Regions from separate parts of the Micromonospora sp. WMMD980 genome, predicted to be linked through region 1. Evidence: predicted binding sites of a transcription regulator. Region 1 holds the regulator's gene; the other holds the start of a gene.
What was found. Region 1 encodes HrcA, which represses chaperone genes, less so after heat shock. Its sites were predicted from a motif close to GGTTNGCACNCTCNNNNNGAGNGTGCNAACC; they were not measured.

Region 1 (3,405 bases):
GGGTCACTTGGTGAAGCTGTAGCTCATCGGGTAGCGGTAGAGCACGCCGTCGTTCGCCTTGACGCCGCCGATGATGCCGAAGATCAGCGGCACCAGCCAGACGAGCATCGGGACGAAGAACAGGATGCCGCAGGTGACGAGCGTGAGCACCCAGGCCAGCACGCCGGCGACGGCCCAGGTGATCTGGAAGTTCAGCGCCGCCACGGCGTGCGCGCGGACGGTCGGCGACTGCTGCCCCCGGGTCATCAGCGCGATCAGCGGGGCGACCCAACCGAGGAGGCCACCACCGATGATCACGCCGGCGGCGCCGCCGAAGTGCGCGACCAGGGCCCAGGTCTTCTCGTCGTTGTTGGCGTAGGCGGCCGGGCCGTAGGCGCCGCCGGCGGGGTAGCCGGCACCGTAGCCCGGCGCGCCGCCGCCCGGCGGCGGGTAGCCGCCCGGGGGAGGGTAGCCGCCCGGCGGGGGGTAGCCGCCCGCCGGAGGTTGGCCGCCCGGGGGCGGATAGTCACCGGGCGGGGGATAGCCGCCTCCGCCCGGAGCCCCGGACAGTGGTGCGGTGGGGGGCTCGTCGGTCGGCGACGAGCCGTAGGGGGCCGACGGCGAGGTCGGGTCGGGCTGGGGGTTGGGATCCCCCGCTCCGGGCGGGCGAGGAGGTTCAGTCATGCACGTCACGGTAGGTCCCGGAAGCAAGCGACACCAGGGCTGTTCGGCCCCGGCGCGCCGGGCCGTACCGGCGGGCGGACCGGGGGTCCGGCACTGATCATCGCGTCGGCGGGGGTGCCGACGTAGACTGGCACTCGCTACAGTCGAGTGCCAGCCGCCCGGCGGATGCCGCGCGTCGCCCGGCCGAGGTGCGTCAGGAGGTGGGGAGATGGGTCTCGACGACCGCAAGCTCGCCGTGCTGCGCGCCATCGTCGAGGACTACGTCTCGACGCAGGAGCCGGTGGGCAGCAAGGCCCTCGTCGAGCGGCACCAGCTCGGCGTCTCGCCGGCGACCGTGCGCAACGACATGGCGGTGCTGGAGGAGGAGGGCTACATCCGGCAGCCGCACACCAGTGCCGGCCGGGTGCCCACCGACCGCGGCTACCGCCTCTTCGTCGACCGGCTCTCCCGGGTCAAGCCGCTCAGCCCGGCCGAGCGCCGGGCGATCGAGCGTTTCCTGGTCGGCGCGGTCGACCTCGACGACGTGGTGCACCGCACGGTCCGGCTGCTGGCCCAGCTGACCCGGCAGGTCGCGGTGGTGCAATATCCCAGCCTGGCCCGGTCCAAGGTGCGCCACCTGGAGCTGGTGCCGATCTCCACCACCCGGCTCATGGTCGTCATGATCGCCGACACCGGGCGGGTCGAGCAGCGGCTCGTCGAACTGCCCGGGCCGGTCCCCGCCGAGCACGTGACCGACCTGCGCCGGCTGGTCAACGAGAAGCTGGTCGGCAGCCAGCTCGCCGAGACGCCGCCGCTGGTGCAGGCACTGGTCGAGGAGTCCGCGCCGCACCTGCGGCCGGCCATGACGACGCTCTCCACGGTGCTGCTGGAGACGCTCGTCGAACGGCACGAGGAACGGATCGCGCTGGCCGGCACCGCCAACCTCACCCGGGGCGGCCTGCTCGACTTCCAGGGCTCGCTGCGCCCCATCCTGGAGGCGCTCGAGGAGGAGGTCGTGCTGCTCAAGCTGATCGGCGAGACGGAACCGAGCAACACCACCCGGGTGCTCATCGGCGACGAGAACGAGATCGACAACCTGCGGGCCGCCTCGGTGGTCAGCACCGGATACGGGCCGGGCGCCACCATCGTGGGCGGGCTCGGCGTGCTCGGGCCGACCCGGATGGACTACCCCGGCAATATCGCCATGGTGAGGGCCGTGGCACGCTACGTGGGCGAGCTGCTGGCCCAGAACTGACCAGTCAGGGCCGACGACCGGCGCGGACGTGAGACGAACATGAGGACACCAGACGCAGTGGCCAGGGACTACTACGGCATTCTCGGCGTGAGCCGGGACGCCTCCGACGACGACATCAAGCGTGCCTACCGCAAGCTGGCGCGGCAGTACCACCCGGACGTCAATCCGGACCCGGAGGCACAGGAGAAGTTCAAGGACATCAACGCCGCGTACGAGGTCCTCTCGGACGACCGGAAGCGGCAGATCGTCGACCTGGGCGGTGACCCGCTCGCCCCGGGTGGTGGCGGCGCGGGCCCGGGTGGCCCGGGCGGCGCCGGCCCGTTCGTCGGCTTCCAGGACATCATGGACGCGTTCTTCGGCGGCGCGGCGGGCGGCAGCCGGGGTCCCCGGCCGCGCACCCGGCCGGGCGCCGACGCGATCCTGCGCCTGGAGCTGGACCTCAACGAGACCGCGTTCGGCGTCGAGGCGCCGATCACCGTCGACACCGCGGTGCTCTGCACCACCTGCTCCGGTGCCGGCACCGCCGCCGGCACCCACCTGGCGACCTGCGAGGCGTGCGGTGGTCGGGGCGAGGTGCAGTCGGTGCAGCGGACGTTCCTCGGCCAGGTGGTCTCCGCCCGGCCGTGCACCGTCTGCCAGGGCTACGGCACCACGATCCCGCACCCCTGCCCGACCTGCGCCGGCGACGGCCGGGTGCGCACCCGCCGCTCGCTGACCGTCAAGATCCCGGCCGGCGTCGAGGACGGCATGCGGATCCGGCTGGCCCAGCAGGGCGAGGTCGGCCCGGGCGGCGGCACCGCCGGCGACCTCTACGTCGAGATCCACGAACGGACCCACGACGTCTACTCCCGCAAGGGCGACGACCTGCACTGCCGGGTCACCGTGCCGATGACCGCCGCCGCGCTCGGCACCCGGCTGACCATCAAGACGCTCGACAGCGAGGAGGTCGTCGACGTCAAGCCGGGCACCCAGCCCGGCAGCACGCTGCGGCTGCGCGCCCGCGGCGTGCCGCACCTGCGCGGCACCGGTCGGGGCGACCTCTACGTCCACCTGGACGTGCGCACCCCGACCAAACTCGACGCCGACCAGGAGCGGATGCTGCGCGACTTCGCCAAGACCCGGGGCGAGGAGGTCGCCGAGCTGACCAAGCAGGGCGGCTTCTTCTCCCGGATGCGTGACGCCTTCAACGGGCACGCCTGACGTGTCGGCGCCGCTGTTCCTGGTCGAGGCGCTGCCCACCGGTGACACGGTGACGCTGGACGGCCCGGAGGGGCATCACGCGGCCACCGTGCAGCGGCTGCGCGTCGGCCAGGAGCTGCTGCTCGCCGACGGCCGGGGCGGCACCGCCGCCGCGGTGGTCACCGCCGTCGGCCGGGGCGCCCTCGACCTGCGGATCACCGACCGGGGGTACGCCGACGCGTGCGTCCCCCGGCTGGTCGTGGTGCAGGGGATCGCCAAGGGCGACCGGGGCGAGCTGGCCGTGCAGGCGATGACCGAGGTCGGGGTGG
Region 2 (3,405 bases), 6.1 Mb from region 1:
CCCGGCCCAGTGTGGTCGACCGGTCGGCCCGACCGCCAATCTCGTCAGCGTTCCGTAAGGCGGATACGTGTCAGGGCACACCGCCGGGTGGCGGTGTGCCCTGACGTCGGGCCGTGCTCCTCGGGTCAGAAGCCCGGGCCGTGCTGGTGACCGTGGCCGTGCGAGTGGCCGTGGCCACCGGCGGCGGCCGGCTCCGGCTCGGCCGGCTTCTCCACCACGAGGCTCTCGGTGGTGAGCAGCAAGCCGGCGATCGAGGCGGCGTTGGAGACCGCGTTGCGGGTCACCTTCACCGGGTCGAGGATGCCGGCCTTGGCCAGGTCGACGTACTCGCCGGTGGCGGCGTCGAGGCCGGTGCCCCACTCCTGGCCGACGACCTTCTGCACCACCACGTAACCGTCGTGGCCGGCGTTCTGGGCGATCCAGCGCAGCGGCTCGACGAGCGCCTTGCGCACGATCGAGACACCGACCTTCTCCTCGCCGGTGAAGCCCAGGTCGTCGTCGAGCACCGGGAGGATCTGGGCCAGCGCGGCGCCGCCGCCCGGGACCGTACCCTCCTCGACCGCGGCCTTGGTCGCGGCGATGGCGTCCTCGATGCGGTGCTTGCGCTCCTTCATCTCGACCTCGGTGGCCGCGCCGACCTTGATCACCGCGATGCCACCGGAGAGCTTCGCCAGCCGCTCGGAGAGCTTCTCCCGGTCCCACTCGGAGTCCGAGGCCTCGATCTCCTTGCGGATCTGGGCGACCCGGTCGGCGACCTCGGCGGACTGGCCGCCACCGTCGACGACAGTGGTGTTCTCCTTGTCGACCACGACGCGACGGGCGGTGCCGAGCACCTCCAGGCCGACCTGGTCGAGCTTGTAGCCCAGCTCCGGGGCGACCAGCTCGGCGCCGGTCAGCACCGCCATGTCCTGCAGCATCGCCTTGCGGCGGTCGCCGAAGCCGGGGGCCTTCACCGCGCAGACCTTGACGGTCTTGCGGATGGCGTTGACCACCAGCGTGGAAAGGGCCTGACCCTCGACGTCCTCGGCGATGATGAGCAGCGGCTTGTTGTTCTGGAGGACCTTCTCCAGCAGCGGCAGCAGCTCCTCGATCGCCGAGATCTTCTGCGTGGTGATCAGGATGTACGGGTCCTCCAGGACCGACTCCTGCGACTCCACGTCGGTGACGAAGTTCGGCGAGATGAAGCCCTTGTCGAACTGCAGACCCTCGGTCACCTCCAGCTCGGTGGTGAGCGCGGAGCCCTCCTCGACGGTGATCACGCCGTCGCGGCCGACCCGCTCCATCGCCTCGGCGATCAGCTCACCGATCGTGGCGTCCTGCGCGGAGACGGTCGCCACGTGCGCGATCGACTCCTTGCTGGCGACCTCGACGGCCTTGCCGAGCAGCGCCTCGGAAACCTTGGCGGCGGCCGCGTCGATGCCCCGCTTCAGGCCGGTCGGGTTGGTGCCCGCGGCCACGTTGCGCAGGCCCTCGCGGACCATGGCCTGGGCCAGCACGGTCGCGGTGGTGGTCCCGTCGCCGGCGACGTCGTTGGTCTTGGTCGCCACCTCCTTGACCAGCTGCGCGCCGAGGTTCTCGTAGGGGTTGGTGAGCTCGATCTCCTTGGCGATGGTCACGCCGTCGTTGGTGATCGTGGGCACACCGAACTTCTTGTCCAGGACGACGTTGCGCCCGCGCGGGCCGAGGGTGACCTTGACCGCGTCCGCGAGGGCGTTGACACCGTGCTCGAGCAGGTGCCGGGCGTCATCCGAGAAGCTCAGGATCTTTGCCATCAGTATCCCTTCGAAGCGACGTTGCCCCGGCCCGGCGAGCCGGACCGGGGCAACGACACTGATCGGTTGCTTACTTCTCGATGACCGCGAGGACGTCGCGGGCGGAGAGCACCAGGTACTCCTCGCCGGCGTACTTGACCTCGGTGCCGCCGTACTTCGAGTAGAGAACGGTGTCGCCGACCTTCACGTCGACCGGCACGCGGTTGCCCTTGTCGTCGATCCGGCCCGGGCCGACAGCGAGGACGGTGCCCTCCTGCGGCTTCTCCTTGGCGGTGTCGGGGATCACGATGCCCGAGGCGGTGGTGGTCTCGGCCTCGTTCGCCTGCACCACGATGCGGTCCTCGAGCGGCTTGATCGCAACCTTGGTCGCGGTAGTCACGGGCATACCCTCCTGGGGTACTTGGTGTCGTTACCGGTCGGCGTGCCGACCAGCGTCAATCTGCCACATGCCACCGGGCGGGGCCGTCGTCGCGGGTGCCGGTCCGCCTGGCGTTCAACCCGCGGGCACCAGAGCCCGAGGGTTGGCACCCTCAGGGTGAGAGTGCTAATCGCAGGTTATTCCTCGGCTAGCACTCCGTCAAGGAGAGTGCCAGCGCCACGCCCACCGTGTCGCCTCCACGGCGGGTCGGGAGAATGGTCGGGTGGATCTCGACCAGCTCACCGCGCTGCGTACCCCCGAGGGGTCGGCCGCGCTCGCGGCGGCGGCGGAGGTGGCCGGCGGCGACCCGCTGGCGGCGGCGGCCGCGCTGCGCTCGGCCGGGATCCCGGGTGGGCTCGCGGCGGCGGCGCTGACCCAGGCGGAGCTGCGCCGCCGGGCCGCCGGCAAGTTCGGCGCCGCAGCAGCCGGGATGTTCCTCACCCGGGCCGGGCTGGAGCAGGCCACCCGCCGGCCGGTAGCCGACCGGCGAGCCGCCCGGCTGCGCGACGCGGGCGTGACCCGCCTCGCCGACCTGGGCTGCGGGCTGGGCGCCGACACGCTCGCCGCGGCCCGCGCCGGCATCCGGGTGTACGGCGTGGAGGCCGACCCGGTGACCGCCGCGATGGCCGCCGCGAACGCCGAGGCGGCCGGGCTGGCGGAGTTGGTCACGGTCGAGTGCGGCGACGCCACCGCGTTCGACGTGTCCCGGGTCGACGGCGCGTTCTGCGACCCGGCGCGGCGGCGGGCCGGCACCGGCCGGCGCATCTTCGACCCGAACGCCTACTCGCCGCCGTGGGACTTCGTCACCGGGCTGGCCGCGCGGGTGCCGCACACCGTGGTCAAGGTGGCGCCCGGCCTGGACCACGCGCTGATCCCGGCCGGCGCCGAGGCCGAGTGGGTGAGCGTGGACGGCGACCTGGTGGAGGCCGCGCTCTGGTGCGGCCCGCTCGCCGGCGTCCCCCGCCGCGCCACAGTGCTGCGGAGCAAGGAGGGGCCCCCGGTTAACGCCTCCGGTAGAGGAGGGGCCCCCTTTTATCACCTCACCGGCACCGGAGCGGACGAGGCGACGGTGGGCCCGGCCCGGCGGTTCCTGTACGACCCGGACCCGGCCGTGGTGCGCGCCCACCTGGTCGCGGAGCTGTCCGCCGACCTCGACGCCACACTCGCGGACCCGTCGATCGCCTACCTCTATGCCGACGTGGCGCGACCCACCCC

Region 2: the regulator HrcA is predicted to act here: its motif matches at 2,292-2,322, upstream of groES (co-chaperone GroES).

What each region holds. Positions count from the first base shown of each region.
Region 1 covers NZ_JARUBE010000003.1:183,606-187,010, forward strand. Annotated here, with positions in the region: gene O7618_RS01345 (DUF4870 domain-containing protein) at 4-663, opposite strand; gene hrcA (heat-inducible transcriptional repressor HrcA) at 872-1,897, shown strand; gene dnaJ (molecular chaperone DnaJ) at 1,955-3,097, shown strand; gene O7618_RS01360 (16S rRNA (uracil(1498)-N(3))-methyltransferase) at 3,099-3,405, shown strand, end outside.
Region 2 covers NZ_JARUBE010000003.1:6,324,930-6,328,334, reverse strand. Annotated here, with positions in the region: gene O7618_RS30040 (sulfite oxidase) at 1-1, opposite strand, end outside; gene groL (chaperonin GroEL) at 126-1,772, opposite strand; gene groES (co-chaperone GroES) at 1,843-2,157, opposite strand; gene O7618_RS30025 (class I SAM-dependent methyltransferase) at 2,414-3,405, shown strand, end outside.